Regions from separate parts of the Paraclostridium sordellii genome, predicted to be linked through region 2. Evidence: riboswitches for the same ligand, from Rfam matches in the RefSeq annotation. Region 2 holds a riboswitch; the other holds the start of a gene.
What was found. Region 2 has a riboswitch for thiamine pyrophosphate ahead of ATCC9714_RS09250 (MTH1187 family thiamine-binding protein). Riboswitches for the same ligand answer to the same signal wherever they lie in the genome.
Positions count from the first base shown of each region.

Region 1: linked by a shared signal. The riboswitch ahead of thiD (bifunctional hydroxymethylpyrimidine kinase/phosphomethylpyrimidine kinase) and the one ahead of ATCC9714_RS09250 (MTH1187 family thiamine-binding protein) in region 2 are both predicted to bind thiamine pyrophosphate.

Region 1 is NZ_LN679998.1:857,019-867,760, forward strand. It holds gene ATCC9714_RS04170 (dicarboxylate/amino acid:cation symporter) at 9-1,265, shown strand; TPP riboswitch at 1,369-1,472, shown strand; gene thiD (bifunctional hydroxymethylpyrimidine kinase/phosphomethylpyrimidine kinase) at 1,577-2,380, shown strand; gene thiM (hydroxyethylthiazole kinase) at 2,410-3,195, shown strand; gene tenA (thiaminase II) at 3,195-3,869, shown strand; gene thiT (energy-coupled thiamine transporter ThiT) at 3,869-4,471, shown strand; gene thiE (thiamine phosphate synthase) at 4,486-5,103, shown strand; gene thiT (energy-coupled thiamine transporter ThiT) at 5,096-5,698, shown strand; gene ATCC9714_RS04205 (ferritin family protein) at 5,855-6,181, shown strand; gene ATCC9714_RS04210 (DUF6241 domain-containing protein) at 6,413-6,937, shown strand; gene ATCC9714_RS04215 (hypothetical protein) at 7,018-7,278, shown strand; gene ATCC9714_RS04220 (5'-3' exonuclease) at 7,408-8,679, shown strand; gene moaC (cyclic pyranopterin monophosphate synthase MoaC) at 8,851-9,321, shown strand; gene ATCC9714_RS04230 (MOSC domain-containing protein) at 9,314-9,760, shown strand; gene brnQ (branched-chain amino acid transport system II carrier protein) at 9,817-10,742, opposite strand, start outside.
Region 2 is NZ_LN679998.1:1,933,482-1,944,223, forward strand. It holds gene ATCC9714_RS09235 (ABC transporter ATP-binding protein) at 107-826, opposite strand; gene ATCC9714_RS09240 (ABC transporter substrate-binding protein) at 807-1,802, opposite strand; gene ATCC9714_RS09245 (ABC transporter permease) at 1,820-2,581, opposite strand; gene ATCC9714_RS09250 (MTH1187 family thiamine-binding protein) at 2,556-2,846, opposite strand; TPP riboswitch at 2,953-3,053, opposite strand; gene ATCC9714_RS09255 (TatD family hydrolase) at 3,104-3,853, opposite strand; gene ATCC9714_RS09260 (deoxycytidylate deaminase) at 4,011-4,547, shown strand; gene surE (5'/3'-nucleotidase SurE) at 4,623-5,390, opposite strand; gene ATCC9714_RS09270 (MurR/RpiR family transcriptional regulator) at 5,383-6,255, opposite strand; gene gltS (sodium/glutamate symporter) at 6,378-7,604, opposite strand; gene ATCC9714_RS09280 (2-oxoacid:acceptor oxidoreductase family protein) at 7,779-8,318, opposite strand; gene ATCC9714_RS09285 (2-oxoacid:ferredoxin oxidoreductase subunit beta) at 8,338-9,150, opposite strand; gene ATCC9714_RS09290 (2-oxoacid:acceptor oxidoreductase subunit alpha) at 9,132-10,280, opposite strand; gene ATCC9714_RS09295 (4Fe-4S dicluster domain-containing protein) at 10,295-10,492, opposite strand.

The DNA of each region.
Region 1 (10,742 bases), 1.1 Mb from region 2:
CATAAAATATGAGGAAACTTGGATTAACTAGCAAAATTTTAATCGGACTATTTTTAGGTATGTTATTTGGTATAATTCTTAGTAAAATGCCAGGAGGATATATAAAAGATACTTTATTATTAGGTGGATTTATAAATGTTATCGGAAGTGGATTTACAAAAGCTATAAAGATGATGGTAGTGCCTTTGGTATTTGTATCTTTAGTTTGTGGAGTATCTGCAATGGAAGATATAAAGAAACTTGGAAGAATCGGATTTAAAACTATGGGATTTTATTTAACAACTACAGCTCTTGCTATATGCGTATCTTTAGCTTTAGGAGCAATGTTAAAGCCTGGTGCAGGACTTGATTTAGGAACAGTTGCATCTCAAAGTACCACAATAGCTAAAAATCAGTCTTTATCGGAAATAGTATTAAACATAATTCCTTCAAACCCAATAGAATCTTTTGTAAAAGGAGAAATGTTACAAATAATATTCTTTGCAATGCTTACAGGAATTTCAATGAGTTTAGTTGGTCAAAAAGCTCAACCTTTAAAAAATATATTTGAAAGTGCAAATGAAGTTTGTATGAAGATGGTTGGCGTTATAATGAATTTTGCTCCATTTGGAGTATTTGCTCTTATAACAAATACTTTCGCAACAGTTGGTACACAAGCTATCGGTTCATTAGTTAAGTATATATTAGTAGTTTTATTTGGGCTTTTAATACATGTTGTTGTAGTTTATGGAGGTTCACTTAAAATATTTACTAAATTTAGTTTTATAGATTTTGCTCGTAAGTTCACTAAAGTAGCAGCAGTTACTTTTTCAACAGCTTCAAGCAATGCATCTGTACCAGTAAGTTTAGAGCTTATGGAAGAAATGGGTGTAAGCAAGAGTATACGTTCGTTTACTATACCTATGGGAGCTACTATAAATATGGACGGAACAGCTATAATGCAAGGTGTAGCAGCATTATTTATAGCTCAAGTTTATGGAGTTAACTTAGGAATAAATGATATGTTAACAATAGTGTTAACAGCAACATTAGCATCAGTTGGAACAGCAGGTGTTCCGGGAGTCGGAATGATAATGCTATCTATGGTTCTTCAATCAGTAGGACTTCCACTTGAAGGAATCGGACTTATAATGGGAGTTGAAAGAATAATAGATATGTTTAGAACAACAGTAAACGTAATGGGAGACAACACTTGCACATTAGTTGTTGCAAGTAGTGAAAAGGAATTTGAAGAAGATTCTATAAGAGAAGTAGAAGTAGCTTAATAAAAAAACACCCCCTCAATATAAAATATTGAGGGGGTGTTTTTTATATAAACTTTTTGTTGACATATGTATAAACTAAGCTATAATAAAATTGTAATCTAAAATGAATAGCTAGGGGTGCCTTATGGCTGAGAGATGAATTTTTATTCATTAACCCTCAAACCTGATCTGGATAATGCCAGCGTAGGAAAGCTTTACTTAATATACAAATGAAATTTATTTGCATAGAAATTTAAGGCCATATTCCTACATAGGAATATGGCCTTTTGTTATTAAATGAAACTTACAAGAACTATAAGGGGGACTACAAAATGGAAAAATACAAAATACCAACTCTTACAATAGCAGGTTCTGATTCATCAGGAGGAGCTGGGATTCAAGCTGACTTAAAAACCTTCAGTGCTATAGGAACCTATGGAATGAGTGTTATAACTGCTATTACAGCTCAAAGTACACAAGGAGTATTTTTAGTAGAAGACTTAAGTAAGGAAATAATTAAAAAGCAAATAGAGGTTGTATTTGATGATATACCACCTAAAGCCGTAAAAATAGGTATGGTATCAAGTCCGGAAATAATAAGAGTTATAGTTGATACTCTAGGTAAGTATAATCCTAAAAATCTAGTAGTAGATCCAGTTATGATTTCTAAAAGTGGATATTCACTTTTAAAGCCAGAAGCTAAAGAGAACTTAGTTAAGTATCTTATACCTAAAGCGTACATATTAACACCTAATACACTAGAAGCAGAAGAAATAGCAGGAATTAAAATAAATAATCTAGATGATATGAAATTAGTTGGAGAAAAGATTTTAGGATTAGGACCTAATTATGTTCTTATGAAAGGTGGTCATTTAGATGGAGATGCAATAGATGTTTTAATTGGAAAAGATACTTTTGAAACTTATAAGAGTGAAAGATTAGATATGAAAAATACTCATGGGACAGGTTGTACATTATCTTCTGCTATAACTGCATACTTAGCACTAGGATTAGATGTTAAGGAAGCGGTTTTGGAAGCTAAAAAATATATAACAAATGCAATAAAATATAGTTTTGACATAGGCAAAGGTGTAGGGCCTGTACATCATTTCTATAAATTTGATTTAAATAAATAATAAACTAAGGTAAACGGGGGAGATAAAATATGTTTAATTTATTAAGTAAAGTAAGAGAGGTTAATCCATTAGTACTTCATTATACAAATGAAGTAACTATAAACGATTGTGCAAATATAACACTTGCTTTAGGTGCAAGTCCGCTTATGAGTTATTCTTATGAAGAAATCGAAGAGATAATTCCAATTGCAAGTTGTGTTGTTATAAATATAGGAACAATGAATTCATCACATACAGAATTATTTTTAAAGGCTGGAAAAATTGCTAATAAATTTAATAAACCAGTTGTATTAGATCCAGTAGGTGTATTTGCTACTAAATCGAGAGCCTTATTAGTAGAAAAGTTATTAAACGAAGTTAAGTTTGATGTTATAAAAGGAAATGCATCAGAGATAAAATACATAGGTGGATTTGATGTAAAGGGAAAAGGTGTAGATTCTTTTGAAGAAGATGAAAATATAGATGACATAATAAAAAAAGTAGCTAAAAAATTAGAATGTGTAGTAGCTTCAACAGGAAAGATTGATGTTATAACTGATGGAGAAAAAGTTATAAAGATTGACAATGGATCTTCAAAACTAAAAAGTATAACAGGAACAGGATGTATGAGTGCTAGTTTAATAGGAAGTTACTTAGGAATTAGTGAAAATAAATTAGAATCGGCTAGTATGGGTATTCTTACAATGAGCTTATGTGGAGAACTAGCAGATAAAGACAACATAGGGATTGGAAGCTTTAAGGTAAGTTTAATGGATAATATATATAGCTTAAATAAAGAAACATTAAATAAATTCTCTAGGGTGGAGGTGCTTTAGTGAAGTTTACAGATTATTTATTCGATGAAGTTAAAGATATATGGGAAAGCTACTTAAATCATCCTTTTGTAAAGGAAATAGGAGAAGGAACATTACCAAAAGAAAAATTTAAAAGCTATCTTATACAAGATTATTTATATTTAAAAGAGTTCTCAAAGGTATTTGCAATGGGAATAGTAAAATCAGCAACTATTAAGGAAATGAAGTTTTTTAATAGGGCGGCAAAAGGGTCAATGGAAGATGAAGCTGCTATACACATAGATTATATGAAAAAACTAGATATACCGCCAGTAGAAGCAGAAAAGTGTGAACTTGAAATGGTTTCAAGTAGTTATACAAGTTATATGCAAGCAGTAGCTTTAACAGGTGGAGTAAAAGAAATAGTAATGGCAACTCTACCTTGTAACTGGAGTTATAACTATATAGGACATTACTTATATGAAACATACAAAGATACTTTAGATACAAACTATTATAAAGATTGGATAAAAATGTATGCAGATAATGAATTTGATGAATTATTAAAAGAATGGTTAGATTATACAAACAATTTATGTAGTAATTTAAGTGAAGAGGAAATGAAAAAACTTACAGAAATATTTATAAAATCTAGCTTATATGAATTAGATTTTTGGAATATGGCATATGAAAAAGTAAAAGAGGCGAGTATTTAATGACAAGTATATTAATAATTCTTATAAGTATAGGATTATTTTGGGTTTATATAAAAGATATAAACAAAACTAAGTTTACGACAAAGGAAATAGTTGTAATAGCTATGTTTAGTGCAATATCTTTTATATTGTATATGATACAATTTATAAAATATCCACAAGGTGGAGGAATCACATTATTTTCTATGTTGCCTCCTATGCTATTAGCTATATTATATGGAAGATGTGCAGGTGTTACAGGGGGATTAGTGTTTGGATTATTAAAACTGTTAAATGGCGTATATGTAGTTCATCCAGCACAGTTTATACTAGATTATTTATTATCTACTATGGCACTTGGACTAGCAGGAGAATTTGGAACAGATAAAAAGATTGATATTGTAAAAGGTTGTTTATTTGCAAGTGCTTTAAGTGTAATAGTAAATATAATTTCAGGTGTAGTATTTTTCGGCCAATATGCGCCAAAAGGAATGAACATATTATTATATTCTTGTATATACAATATATCTAGTTCTGGAGTTGAAGGAATACTTTCAACTATAATATTAGTTTTATTACCAATAAAAAGATTTCAAAAAGTTTTAAAGGTATCTAAAAACTAGAAGGAGATATAAAAATGAAAGAAAAATTAAAATTATATTTAGTTACTGATTCAGAAATTTTAAAGGAAAGAGACTTTTATAAATGTATAGAAGATGCTTTAAAAGGAGGGGTAACTACATTACAATTAAGAGAAAAAAATGTTAATGGAAAAGAATTTTTAGAAAAAGCATATAAATTAAGAGAACTTACTAAAAAATATAATGTACTTTTTATAATAAATGATAGAGTTGATATTGCTATGCTTTGTGATGCAGATGGAGTGCATGTAGGTCAAAGTGACATTCCACTAAGAGAAGTTAGAAAGTTAGTTGGAGATAATAAGATAATAGGAGTATCAGCACACAATATAAAAGAAGCTATGGAAGCTAAAAATAATGGAGCTGATTATATAGGAGTAGGTGCAATGTTTAATACATCTACTAAAAATGATGCAACATTAGTAACATTAAAAGAATTAGAGGAAATAGATAAAGGTGTAGAGATACCTAAAGTTTTAATAGGGGGAATAACTTTAGATAATATATCTACATTTAAGGATATAAATGTAGATGGATATGCAATAGTATCAGCTATATTAAATAGTGATGATATATATAATGAATGTTTAAAATGGAGGAAAACAAATGATTAATGCGATTATAATAATAGGAAGTATAGCGTTTTTCATATATTATCTTAAAGGTTTAAAAAATACTAAGTTTAATGCAAAACTAATAGTTACAATAGGTATGTTTAGTGCTATATCATATATACTTAGCATGATAGAATTTATAAAATATCCACAAGGTGGAGGAATTTCACTATTTTCAATGTTACCAACAATGTTATTATCAGTATTATGTGGAAATACTATAGGAATAACTGGGGGGCTATTATATGGTTTATTAAAGCTATTAAAAGGGGCTTATATAATTCACCCAGCGCAATTTTTATTAGACTATATTCTACCAACGATGTTACTTGGACTAGCTGGAATATTTGGAAAAGAAAAAAAATCAAAAGTTATATTAGGGTGTTTATTTGCCTTAGTACTTAGTGTATCTATGAATATAATATCTGGATGCGTATTCTTTGGACAATATGTACCTAAAGGTATGAATATATTTGTTTATTCATTCTTATATAACGTGTCAAGTGTAGGAGTAGAAGGATTATTATCAACTATAATAATTTCTATATTACCACTCAATAGATTTAATAAAGCTTTAAACTTAGGTAATAATTAAAAAAGGAGATGTATAAAATTTACTTTATACATCTCTTTTTTTATTACTAATTTTTATAAATACTATTTAGCTAAGTTATTTAAAAATAATACATTAGAGTCAATGTAAATTAAAAAGTAATATATTAAATTATATGAGTAGATTTATTTAGCTAATATGTATATACAGATATCAAAGGTAGAAATGCATCATTTAGACATACTTGGGCAAGTAATAACTTTACTAGGAGGAAATCCTCAATATAGAGGGTCATATAGTACTAATTTTAAGCCTTGGAATGGCTCCTTTGTATATTATGGAGTAAATATATGTGAGAGATTGTATAAAGATTTAGAATCAGAGTATTCTGATATAGCATCATATAAGAGACATATAGAAATAATAGACGATGATTATATAATAAAAATAATTCAAAGAATAATATTAGATGAGAAAGTTCATATAAAACATTTTAAATCAGCTATTAAAAAATACTGTAATTAAAAAATATTAAATACTAAAAATAAAGTATTTTATTTTGGTTTTTATGTATTTAAATTATATGGTTTGAGTATAGTTAGGGTATAATCTAATTTGATTTAATGTAACAAAGTTAGATATAATATCTATATCATTAATATATTTATTTTACTTAAGAAAATTAGTAGGGGTATTGATTTAAACATATTGATGAAATTTTAAATCATGTTTAGATTTACATTTGGGGAGGAGATTATGAAAAAATTAAAACAAATTTTATTTGCTTTAATTATAGTTATTGTTGTCGGGGTCATAGGATATAAGTTATTTGAAGAAGTTTCTTACAAAGATAGTAAAAAGGAACAAGTTAAAGATGAAAGTGGAAAAGTAGTATCTTATACAGGTAACTATCAAGAATTGTTACAGAAAGAGTTTGATAAAGCTAAATCATATAAAGTGTTTGAGTTTAAACAAGATAATATATATGATTTAGTGCATTGGATGTCAAATCCAGTAATAAAAGCTAAGCAAGGTAAAAAAATAGGGGTTATAGAACCTAGTCCAGATAATATATATAAACTTAAAACTATATTAGAAAAAACAAAAATACCACATAGAGATTTCTTTTTAGAAAATCTAAAAAATTGGGAAAAAGGAAAATTTACAAATGTTGAAGATATGCACAATACTGCCTGGAAAATGTTAGATGGAAGCATAGGAAGGGCTATTGGAGAAGATAAGGCTGAAATTAACAACTTAAAAGAAAAGGATTACAAATAAAATTCAAGTAATATAGTTGACAATATATAAAAACAGAATGTAGACTGTATTTGATATATGATTAGAAAGAAGGTAATAATATGGAAGAAATATACAGATTAATAGAAGAAAAAATAAAAAATGCTGGGTACAATGGACCTGTAAGTGGAGAAGAAATATACGATGAAATATGTGATGAAATAGAAGATAAGGAAAATGGAAGTTATATATTCATGTCTAAAAAAGAAGATGATGTGTTATTTGAATATAAAATAGATGTAATGGATGAAAACTTCAATTTATCATATATAGATATAGTTACTCCAGTAGGAAAAGTTCATATAGACTTTGATGAAAAGTAAAGTGAAAAAAATTCTAAGGTTTTAAAGCCTTAGAATTTTTTTATTTAGAAACTACTGTAATCGATAAAAATTTGCATGATATGATATAATTTATATATTATATGTAATTAAACATAAAAGGAGAATAGTATGGATTTATTTGATTTATTAGAACAAAATCAAGAAAAAGAAGAAAATGAAAAAGTAGATATGTCATATAGTGATCAAATTAGGCTTAATAGTTATGTTGGGTCTAGAATTAACACTGACTTTAGAATAAAAAATAGAAAAATTAACAATAAAGAAGAAGTTCCTACAAATGAAGAAGTTAAAGTATCTATAAATAATGAATGTGATGAAGATAATAAAATAGAAGAAATACAAATAAATGAAACTATAAGTAAGGAAAAGTTACTTGTAATAGATGGATCATCATTACTTAGCACAAGCTACTTTGCAAGACTTCCAAGACAAGTAATGTTTGCAAAAACAATAGAAGAAAAAGAGCAATATTATGATAAAATACTTCAAACAAAAGATGGAGTATACACAAATGGAGTTTATGGATTTATGCAAGTTATGTTATCTATGATTAAAAATCAAAATCCAACTCACTTAGCAGTATGTCTAGACTCTACAAGAATGACTTTTAGAAAATTAATATATGATGATTACAAAGGTACAAGAAAGCCAGTAGAGGTGCCTCTTAAAGAACAATACGACTTACTAAAAGATATGTTAGAAACAATAGGGGTTAAAGTATTAATGTCAAATCCGAGTGAAAATTACGAAAATGTATTTGAAGCAGATGATTTTGCAGGTACTTTATCTAAAAAATTTCAATCAGAAATACCAGTAGCACTATATACAAAAGATGAAGATTACCTTCAACTAGTAGATTATAATACTGTTGTATGGATGAATACATCAAAGGCACAAGACCTTGCTAGCAGTATGGATTTAAACTTAAAAGAACTAAATTTACCAAATAATACATTTGAATATACTATAGATTCCCTAAAGCAAGTTAAAAATTTAAAGCCACATCAAATAATAGATTACAAAGCTATATCAGGTGATTCATCAGATAATATACCTGGTATAAAAGGTTTAGGGGATACGACGAGTATACCACTACTTCAAAAGTATGATACTTTAGAGGATATTTATGAATCAATAGATGGTTTAGATGAAAAAGGATTAAAGCTTGTAGCAACAGAATGGAAAAATGAATTAGGGATTAGAAATCCTATGAAAAAATTAGTAGCAGAAAAAGAAAATGCATTTATGTCTAAAAAGTTAGCTACAATAAAAACTGATATAAACTTAGATATAAGTTTAGAAGATTTAAAAATAAATATAGATAAAAAAATATTACAAGAACAATTAGATAAATATGAAATGAAAAGTATAAAATTATAATAATTATTTAAATAGGATGTCTAAATATAGACATCCTATTTAAATACAAGCTAGACATAGGTGATATAATTTTATATGAAATAAAATTTATATGTTAATGTATAATTAATAGGTTATAAATAAGATTATATAATTATATGGAATTATAGAGGTTTTATAGGAGGGTAATTTATGGAATTTACTCATTTTAATGAATATGGTAAAGCAAAAATGGTAGATGTAAGTGAAAAAAATGAGACAAAAAGAGTAGCTATAGCAAAGGGAAGTATAAAAATGAATCCTAAAACTATAGAGATGATAAAGAACAACCAAATGAAAAAGGGGGATGTTTTATCAGTAGCTCAAATTGGTGGTATAACTGGAGCTAAAAAAACTTGGGATATAATACCTATGTGTCATAATATTTTTTTAACTGGTTCAGATATAAAATTTAATATTTTAGAAGATGAAATTGAAGTTGAGGCAAAAGTATCAACAGTTGGAAAAACTGGAGTTGAAATGGAAGCTTTAACAGCTGCATCAGTAGCTATGCTTACTATATATGATATGTGTAAAGCTGTTGATAAGGAAATGGTAATAGGAAATATAAGAGTTATGAAAAAAATAGGTGGAAAAAGTGGGGAGTATATTAGAAATGAATAAAAAAGGAATTGTACTAGCTATAAATATAAGTGATAAAAAAGGAGTAATAAAAAATCCAGTAGAAGTAGGTATATTTAAAGAAGATCATGGGTTAGTAGGGGATGCGCATGCTGGTAACTGGCATAGGCAAGTTAGCTTATTGTCGGATGAGAGTATAGATAAGCTAAGAAATAAGGGAATAGAAGATTTATCAGTTGGAAAATTTGCAGAAAATATAACTACTAAAGGTATAGTTTTATATGAACTTCCTGTTGGAACCAAATTAAAAATAGGAGATACTATACAAGAAGTAACTCAAATAGGGAAAACTTGTCATAAAGGGTGTGCTATAAAAACTCAAGTTGGCGATTGTGTAATGCCAAGAGAAGGTATATTTACCAAAGTTATTAAAGGTGGAAAAGTAATACCTGGTGATACAATAGAAGTAATAGAAAACTAACTTAAATTAAGGAGCTGTCTATTTTAAGACAGCTCTTTTTATTTTAATCTAATATATTAGTTTTTATATAAAATATTATCTTCTTTTTTCTTAAAAATCACAGTAAATAAAAATCCACCTATTATAGCTGGAACAATCCAATTAAGTCCAAGGTTTGAAAATGGAAGCTTTTGAACTATTTCTATATTAAACCCTAAATTATTTAAAACTGTAAGAAGGCTCACTAAAAGCGTTGCATACGAAGCTCCTTTAAAAGTCACATCATGAGGAAAGATATTTTTAAATATATTCATAACTACTAAAACTATAGATACAGGATAGATTAAACTTAATATAGGTACAGCAACTTGTATTATCTTATCAACACCAAAATTGGATATAATAGCACTAAAAATACATATAAATACAACTATATATTCGTATTTAAGCTTTTTATTAGTAACATCTTCAAAGTATTTTCCTGTAACTGAAGTCAAGCCAATTGCAGTAGTTAGGCAAGCAAAACCAACTACTATAGCTAGCATTATAGTTCCTACATTACCTAAAATCAGATGAGTTATATTTATAAGTAAAACTGTTTGAGATATAGAACTATCATAAATATTAGAAGATGATGCACCTAAAAATGTCAAACCACCATAAACTACAGTAAGACCTATACATGCAAGTAAAGCTGATTTTATTGTAAGAGACATAATTTCTGATTTTTCTTTGTAACCTTTACTTATAAAGGAAGTCATAACTAAAGCGACTATACCTCCTATACCTAAGGCATCCATTGTCTGATATCCTTGAGTAAGTCCTGTTATAAATAAATCGTTAGAATTTACTTCTTTTAAATCTCCAATAGGAGATATTATTCCTTTTATTATTAAAACTGCTAATGATATCAATAGTATTGGAGTCAAAAACTTACCTATAATATCCATAACCTTATTAGGTTTTATAGTTAAAACTAAAGTTATAGAGAAAAATACTATAG
Region 2 (10,742 bases):
ATACGTTTTTCTCTAGATAATACCATTAAAAATAATTATAGTCATTGTATTTTAGATACAATTTTTTCTATTTTTTTTAGTATATTCAATACAAAATAAGCCTACTTTAAAGTAGACTTATTATTTCTTTTTTTAGATTTATGTAATTTTCATTTCCAAAATCATAATTTGTATCTTTTAAATTAAATTCTTTTTTTATCTTTGCTGGTTTATCTGACAATAAATATATTCTATTAGATAACTTTATAGCTTCATCTATATCATGTGTAATTAAAAGTATAGTAGAGTTAAACTTTCCTTTAACATTTATTAGCCATTCCTGCATTTTAGACTTTGTTATTGAGTCTAAAGCCGCAAAAGGTTCATCTAGAAGCATTAAATCTTTACTATTTATAAAAGTTCTTAAAAAGTTAACTCGCTGTCTCATTCCCCCAGATAATTCACTTGGATAATTATATTCGTATCCCTCTAGCCCAAATTCTTCAAAATATTTTTTTACTCTTTCTCTTGCTCTTATTTTTTTTTCATTATTTATTAATAATGGTAATGAAACATTATCTATAATATTTTTATATGGAAGTAGTAAATCTTTTTGTTGCATATAACTAATTTTTCCATTTATAACTATCTTTCCACTATATTCATTGCTCAATCCTGTTATTATATTGAATAAGGTGCTCTTTCCACTCCCACTAGGTCCTAATATCGATATAATTTCTCCTTCATCTACATGTAAGCTTATATCTTCTATAATTTTACTTTCACCATATTTTTTACTAATATTATCAATAATTAACTTTTGTTTATTATTTGGGTAAGAATTCATTTGTATATGCATCACTTGGCTTTAAATCCTTTTCTATAAGTTTATATTCTTTTAAAAATTCAGTATAATTATTCCATACACTATCTTTCATTTCTCCCCATTTACTAGCATCTGATTTATACTGTTTAGATAAGAATTTTTGACTTTCAATAGCCAAATTTTCATTTATTTCTGGTGAATACTTTAGAAGTATTTTCGCAGACTCCTCTGGATGATTTATAGAATATTCATATCCCTTACTTGTAGCATTTATAAATTTCCTAACAGTTTCTGGTTTTTCTTTTATTAATTTTTCATTACTTATTATTAAAGGTGTGTAATAATCTAATCTTTTATCTAAATCTTTAAGTGGTATGTAATTTAAGTCTATACCTTTTTGTTTTGCTTCTATTCCTGTCCATCCTTCAAATATCCACATTAAATCTATATTTTTATTTACAGCAGTAAAAAAATCATCTTCTCCTACATTTACAACCTCTAAATTGGAAAATTTTTTATTTTCCTTTTTCATTACTGAATCTAGTATTGCATCTTCAGATGGAGAACCCCAGCCCCCATAAACTTTATTTTCAAAATCTTTTGGTGAAGTAATATTTTTTTCTTTAGGTGATGCAAATCCAGATGTATTATGTTGTAAAATAGTTGCTACAGCCTTTATAGGTAATGGATCTTTACTAGTTTTAGCAAATGTAACTTCTTCTTGATAACTTATACCAAAATCAGCCTTTCCTGTAGCAACTAGTGTAGATGCACCTCCCTCTGATGGTTGTACAATTTCTACATTAAGTCCTTCATCTTTAAAGTAACCTTTTTCTAGTGCAACATATAAACCTGTATGATTAGTATTTGGAGTCCAATCAAGTACCATAGTTATATCTTTGTCCTTGCTCTCTTTTTTTTCGCTTGTACATCCTGTAAACATACTAATACTAACTATCCCCATTATAGTTAAAGAAATTAACTTTTTTAATTTCATACATTATCCTCCTGATATTAAGTGTGCTTTATTACAATCTTTTTAACTACTTGTGTTATCCCTACAAAAATTAAGCTAAATAAAATAACTATTATAGTGGATGCAAAAACTTTATCTAATGCATAAGAACTTTTAGCTTTTACCATATATACTCCTAATCCTTTAGTTCCACCTAACCATTCAGCAACAGTGGCAGCCACAACCATATATGTTGCTGAAATTTTTATTCCAGAGAACAAGTTTTCCAAGCTCATGGGAAATTTTAAGTGAATAAAAGTTTGTAATTTATTACTATTCATAGTTCTAAATAAATTTATATAATCTTTATCTACATTTTCAAATCCATCAACTAAACTTACAAATATAGGGAAAAAACAAGTTAATGAAACCATTAAAATTTTAGGTAGTGTATCAAAGCCAAACCATATTACCAACAAAGGTGCAATAGTTATTGTAGGTATAGTTTGTGAAACTACTAAAATTGGATAAAAACATTTTTTTAATATTGGCAAAAAATCCATTAATATTCCTATACATATAGCTATTATTAATGCTAAAACAAAACCTACTATAGATTCATATAATGTCACAAAACTATTTGAAATTAAATTTTGATAATCATCAAAAAATATTTGTATTATATCTATAGGGCTAGGTAGTATGTATTGAGGTACCTCTTTAATATCTACATACAATTGCCATATAATAACTAATATCAAAAAAGTTATTATTGAGTAGATATATTCATTTTTTCTACCTATGATTTTTAAGCTTTTCATTAATCGTTATGCCTCCATGCTTTTCGTCAATTCTAAAAGTTGTTATAACTCTTTCACATCCAAGTTTAAATGGAGCTTTATGTACTTTTTTTAAAATATCAAAAACATCATCAAAATTTCCCTCTATCGTTGTTGAGTTTGCACCTATCTCATATTTTAGTCCACTATGTTTTATAATCTCTATACAATAATCAACTACCTTATACATCTCCTCCTCTCCTTTATTTGGTCTTAGTGGTATCACAGCTATATCAGCTATTACCATATTTATCACCCCTTTTTATTATTTTATTACCTATTTTATAATTCCCAATATAAAAAGCCTTCTCCGAATGGAAAAGGCTTTTTTAGGTCTTAATTGAAAATAAAAATATTTTAATTACAATATCTTCCCTACGTTGGCATTATCCAAATCAGGTTAAGGGTCGAGATCTTATCTCCTCTCAGCAAAATAGCTCCCCTATTTTTTAATTTTATATTCTTAATTATACTATATTTTTAATTTTTGACAACGTTTTTATTTTAAATTTTCGATTTAATTATTTTATTTAGATGATTTTGACAATTATTTTTAAATTCACAGATATTAATTTTTTTTATTCTGCATATATCTTCGTATACGTTCATTATTTTTTTAGGCATACCCCATTCTCCGCTTATCCACTGTAATGCTGTTGGTCCATCAGTTTCAGCCAGTAAATTTTCAGTTGGTATTAAGTTAACTATTTCTCTACTTTTTTCTGAGTATTTTAAATCTATACTAGCAGTAAATAAACAATTTAAATCTATTAATTTTTTTAATACATTTATATCTCCACTATACCAATGAATTATAGTTTGAGTAGAAATATCATATTTTTTTATTAATTCTAATACAAGCTCTTCTGCTCCTTTTGTATGTACATTTATATATTTACTGTATTTTCTAGCTTGAATTAGAAAATATTCAAATACTTTAATTTGACTTTTATATGTATTTTTATCTTCAATCCAATAAAAGTCTAATCCTATCTCTCCAATTAGCTGACTGTCTTTTATCAAAGAATCATATTTATCTATATTTTCTCTATTTTCATGGGCTTTATTAGGATGTATTCCAAATATAGGTACTATATATTTGCTTAATTTACTTAACTCCTTATTGTATAAGTAGCTTTTTTCATCCATTGAACAAGCTAATATAGTAATTTTATTATTCTCAATTTCATAAATTATCTTATTGATGTCTTCTTTATCATAAAAATCTAGATGATTATGAAAGTCTATATACATTTTTCCTCCTATTTTTATTTATTTTTTATAAATACTAACACAAATATTTATATTAAATCAAATTTATTTAGTATACTAAACTTAGCTATGATTGATACGAATTTAAATATATAGTATTATAATATAAATATATACTATGAAATTTTGGAGGATTACTATGAGAATTTTATTTACTCAATGGGCTATGAATATAGCAGAGGAAACAAAGGTTAGAAGTACTTGTGTTTCTAGACAAGTAGGTGCTGTAATTTGTAAGGATAAGCAAATCATTAGCACTGGTTATAATGGTGCTCCTTCAGGTGCTATACACTGTTCTGATATTGGTTATTGTGAAAGAAGAAAAAGAAATATACCATCAGGTCAAGGACTTGAGTTATGTAGGGCTGGACATGCAGAGGCAAATGCAATTATACAATGTGCTAAAAATGGAACTAGTTGTAATGGAGCTGTTTTATATGTAACTACTCAGCCTTGTGTATTTTGCTGTATTTCAATAATACAAGCTGGAATTAAAAAGGTAGTCTTTAAAGGTGAGTACCCTACAGGCTTAGGTTTACAATTATTAGAAGAGTCTGGAGTTGAATATATAAAATATGAAGATGAGTTGGAAAATGAAAGAAAAGCTACAGAGTTAAAAAAGTTAAACGAATCTAAAAGAATTGAAGAATTTTTAGCAACTCCAAAAAAATATTAATTTTTGATTTATAAATATATTAATTTATTTTTCTGATTAAATTATAAAAATAGGTATATAATTATATACCTATTTTTATAAATCTAATTCTTCTAATATTTTTAATTTTTCCATATTAGTCATGTCTATATTTATTGGTGTTATTGATATATATCCCTCTTCAACTGCTGATATATCACTTATTTCTTCTTGTTCTAAAATTTTTACCCTTCCCCCAATCCATACATATCTCTTTCCATGTGGACTTAATCTTTCATCTATATCATTTTCATATTGTCTTATTCCCAATTTAGTCATTTTAAATCCTTTTATATCTCTATTAGGCATGTTTACATTTAGTATACAATCTTCAAATATACTCATATTTCTTTCTAATTTTTTAACTAGTTTAACTATAAATTCTGAGGCTTTCTTATAATCGTCTTTGTAAATATTATAGGAATCATAAGATATAGCAATAGACGGTTTATTTTGTATTAACCCTTCTATTGCAGCTGATACAGTACCTGAATATATTACATCTGTTCCTAAATTAGGACCATTATTAATCCCACTTAAAACTAAATCAATTTCTACATCCTTTAAAATTGATTCTATTCCAACTTTTACACAATCTGCTGGCGTTCCACTTATGGAATATGCTATAATTCCTTTTTCTATATTTTCTTCTTTTATCATTATAGGATCGTGAATTGTTATTGCATGCCCTGTTGCACTTCTTTGAGTATCCGGAGCAACTACATAAACATTTCCAATTTCTTTAAAAGCTTTTGCAAGTTCTAAAATCCCACAAGCGTAAATTCCATCATCATTTGTAACCAGTATATTTATAGGTTTACTCATAAACTCCATACCTTTCCCAGATTTTTTCTAAATCATCAAAATAAGATTTTATATCTTCTTTTTCTTTCATTCCTATAGATACTATAAGAGCATTACAAAGACTTAGCGCCGGAACTAATGAATCTACAAAAGACGCCATATTACTTTTAACTAAAAGAGTTGTATCTGATATAGTTGCTATTGGTGCAAATAAACTATCTGTTATTGATATAACATGTGCTCCCTTAGCTTTAGCGTATTCTACAATTTGATGACTTCTTTTTGAATATCTAGGGAAACTGATGGCAACTACTACATCTTCATCAGTAACTCTTACTACTTGCTCAAATGCATCTCCCATATCCATTCTTATTATATGAACATTATCTAGTATAATATCTAAATAAAACCCTAGATATTGAGCTATACTAAATGAACTTCTCATTCCTAATATATAAATTTTTCTTGCATTAAGAAGTTTATCTGATGCTTGTTGAAAAACTTCTTCATTTAAATCTTCTAATGTATGTTTTATGTTATCTATGTCACTTTTTAATACCTTATTTAAGATCTTACAATCATCTGAATATTCTTGATTCATTTCTACTCTCTGCACTGTAGTTAACTTATTTTTTATAAGTTCTTGAAGGGCATCTTGAAGTTTTGGATATCCTGTAAATCCTAAAGCGTTTGCAAATCTAACTACAGTAGATTCACTAACACCTACTTCTTCCCCAAGCTTTGAAGCTGTCATAAATGCTACTTTGTCGTAGTTTGATATTAAATATTGTGCTATAAGTTTTTGACCTTTACTAAGTCTTGTATACTGCTTTTGAATATCGTCTATTAACTGTTTGCTATCTTTAAAATCTTTAGTTTCGTTCATTTTTATCTCCTCATAATTACTAATGATTTATATTTAAATATTAAGCATCTTCTTTTAATTTCATATATACAATTCTATTATATCATTTTTTGTGTTAAATTTTAAATAAGTTATAAATTTTTTTATCCTAATAAATTAATAAATGTAGTTATAGTAGCAGAATTAAAAAACTCTATAAATAATGCTCCCACCAATGGTAGTATAAAAAATGCATTTGTTGATGGTCCATACTTACTTGTTATAGATTCCATGTTAGCAATACCATTAGGAGTTGCCCCCATTCCAAATCCACAGTGCCCTGCTGCAAGAATAGCTGCCGTATAATCTTTTCCCATAACCTTAAAAGTTATAAAATAAGCAAATAAAATCATTATTATAGTTTGCACTCCAAGCACGATAATTATAGGTATAGCTAAATCTATAAGTTCCCATAATTTTAAACTGCACATAGCCATTGATAAAAAAAGCGATAAACATATAGAACCAATTGTAGACAATTCTTTCTCAGAAGTTTCCCAAATTCCTTTTATATCTGAAAAATTCCTCATTATTGCAGCAATTATCATAGCTCCTATATACTCAGGTATTGTTATTTTTAATAATGAGAATATAGACGAAATTATAGTTCCCAACCCCATAGCAACTACAATTTGAATTACTGAATTTGTTAACTTAATTTCTGATAACTCACCTTTTGTAATTCCAAGACAAGTTCCATCTCCTTCTAAGCTAAGTTCTAAAATATTATTATTTCTATCTGACTCACATTCATCTGAAGATAAATTATATTTTTCAATTAGTCTTTTCCCAAGCGGACCACCTATTATACTTCCTGATACTAATCCAAATGTAGCACATGCCATTGAAATACTAAGAGCTCCATTTAATCCACTACTTTCTATTACTGGTCCAAATGCCCCTGATGCTCCATGTCCTCCCGTCATAGACACAGAACCGGCTATTAATCCTAAAAGAGGATTGACACCTATTGCCTTAGCTGACAATACCCCAACTATATTTTGAGTTAAGACTAATAAAACTGCAACAACTAAAAATTTAAGAACTTTTGATCCTCCTTTTTTTAAAATGCTTATGCTTGCAGTAAATCCCACTGTTGTAAAAAAAGCTGTCATAAGTATATTTTGTAAGGTTGTATCAAAATTTATATATAATAAATTACTTTTTCTTAATAAAAATGATATAATTGCAAAGGAAAATCCTCCAACAACTGGCGCAGGAATGCAATACTTTTTAAATATATTAACTCTTTCTTTTATAAAGGAACCTATGATTAAAACAATTGTAGTGAAAGCAATGCTTTGAATCATACTTAAATTAACTTCAAACATAACACTACTACCCCCTTTAAATTGAATTTTATTTTTAAGTTTTTTCTTTTAACTTTATTTTCTGAAAATTAAAACCAAAAAAATTTTTCATATTTTAAATTGAATTATATACTTAATCTAAAATATGAAATTTAATAATTTGATTTAAAAGAGAAAGGATTTATCCTTTCTCTTTTAATAAGCTAAATTAACTAGAGAGTGACCTAGTTTAAAAGCTTGTTCATTTAATTTTTCAGTTCCTTTTGGAACTCTTCCCAGAATTGCCCTTTTTAACATATCATTATCTATTTCATCTATTAGTTCACCTATAACTCCTAAAGCTACTATATTTGCAACCATTTCTTTTCCTAAATTAGTTTTACTGCTTTCTATTATTGGAACCTTAATTATTTCTACACCATCAGATTTAAATCCTTTTTCATTCACAATAGAATCTATTATTATAGTTCCATCCTTCTTAACCGTATTTGAATATTCTTCAAATGATTTCTGAGTTAAACAAAGTAATAAATCAGCTTTCCTAGCTTTAGGAAAGTTTATTTCCCCATCACTTATTATCACTTCTGCTTTGCTTGCTCCACCTCTAGCCTCTGGTCCATAAGATTGAGTTTGAACTGAGTTTAAATTAGAAAGTATTGCTCCTTCTGCAAGTATTATTCCTGCTAAAATAAGTCCTTGTCCCCCAGATCCACTAAGCCTTATTTCTTTTCTCATATCAATATCTCCCCTATATTTACTTAAATCTATTTATTATTTTCTGATACTCATCTGTATATTCTGGCATTTTTATATCCTTAAATATCCCATAAAATTCTTTATTTTCAAGTTTTTCACTTGGCAGCTTATCTCTAAGAGAAACATCCACATAATTATCTTTTATTAAATTCATAAGTCCTACGGCAGAACCTTTTTTATTCTTTCGTCCGTAATAAGTAGGGCATATACTTATTCCTTCTAAAACAGAAAATCCCTTATGACTTATACCTTTTTTTATATAATCTATCATTTGCTTTGCATGGTATGCAGTCCCTCTTGCAACAAAGGTAGCACCTGCTCCTATTGATAATTCACATATATCAAATGGTTTGTCTATATTTCCATAAGGAGCTGTTGTAGCAAGATCATTAGTTTTAGTAGTTGGAGAAAATTGACCTCCTGTCATACCATATATATTATTGTTAAAAACTATTGTAGTTATATCTATGTTTCTTCTACATGCATGAATTAAATGATTTCCACCTATAGCTGTACAGTCACCATCTCCAGTAACTACTATTACATGCATATCTGGGTTTGCAAATTTAACTCCTGTTGCAAATGGAATAGCTCTACCATGAGTAGTATGTAAAGTATTGAAGTCTAAATATCCCGAAGCTCTTGATGAGCACCCAATCCCTGATACTATACAAACATTATTTTTATCTAGGCCTAATTCTTCTATTGCAACTGCTATAGATCTCATAAGAATTCCATGACCACACCCAGGGCACCATATATGAGGCAACCTTTCTGATCTAAAGTTATTTTCTATAACGCTACTTGGCATTTTCCCACCTCCATAACTTTTTCGATTATATCATCAGGTGTTATAATTTCTCCATTATATTTATTGATTCCTATTATATTACAACTACTATCACATACTCTTTGAACTTCTAGAACCATTTGCCCATAATTTAATTCTGGTACATATATGTTTTTAGATTTACTACTTAATTCTTTTACCCTGTCTTCTGGGAATGGCCAAACTGTTTTTACCGTAAATAACCCAGCTTTTATTCCCTGCTCTCTTAAGTAATCTACTGCATCTTTTGTGCATCTACTCATACAACCAAAAGTTATAAATAACTCTTCACAATCTTCTACTTTGTATTCATCATAAATTAATATATCATCTAAATTTTTATTTATTTTATCCATAAGTCTATCCATTAAAATTTGAGTTTGTTTTGTGCTATTTGTTGGGAATCCTGTTTCATCGTGCATAAGGCCTGTTACATGATATCTGTATCCATCTGAGAAGTTTGCCATAGGTGGTACTAGAGTTGATTGATCATAAATTTTATAGTCTTTTTTATCTATATTAATTTTCATTCTTTCATATATCTCTAACTCATTTGATTGAGGTATTTCTACTTTTTCTCTCATATGACCTATAACTTCATCTAAAAGTAAAATTACAGGTGTTCTATACTTTTCTGAAAAATTAAATGCCTTTACTGTTAAATCAAAAGTATCTCTTACAGTCGTTGGTGATAAAGCTATTATTGGATGGTCTCCATGAGTTCCCCACTTTGCTTGCATTAGATCGCCTTGAGCTGGAGAAGTTGGTAAACCAGTACTTGGTCCACATCTTTGTACATTTACTATTACGCATGGAATTTCTGCAAGTGCTGCATATCCAATATTTTCTTGTTTTAAAGAAAATCCAGGTCCACTAGTTGCTGTCATTGACTTAAGTCCTGTTAAAGATGCTCCTATAGTTGCAGCCATTGATGCTATCTCATCTTCCATCTGAATAAACTTCCCTCCTATTTTTGGAAGCATATATGATGAAATTTCAGCAACTTCTGTAGACGGCGTTATCGGATAACCTGCAAAAAAATTCATTCCTGCATATAATGCACCGTGTACACAAGCTTCATTTCCTTGTAATAACTTTACTTTTTTAAGCATTTTGTTCCCCCCCGTTATTTCGCATCCTTAGATATATAAATAGCATAATCTGGACATCTAAGTTCACATAATCCACAAAGTATACATTTTTGTATATCTTCTACACATATAGTATTTTTTTCTAATTTTAATATTTTTTTTGGACAATACTCTACGCAAATGCCACAACCTTTACACCAATTAGTGTTTAGTATAAGTTTACCTTTTCCCAAATTTATCCCCCCAAAAACTTTTACTTTCAATATAATGTTAGCTAAGTTTTCTTTAATTTGCAATTTAAATTTCACTTTTTTGAATTTTTATACTTTTTTGCAAGTTTACTTGTTTTTATTTCAAAATATCATTTAAATTTTTTATCAAAGTAAATTTTTGTTTTAATTTTATACTTTAACACTATGATTTACCTATATTTCAAAATAATTTTATTGAATATTTAAAAAAAGCTAAATTTCTATTTATATG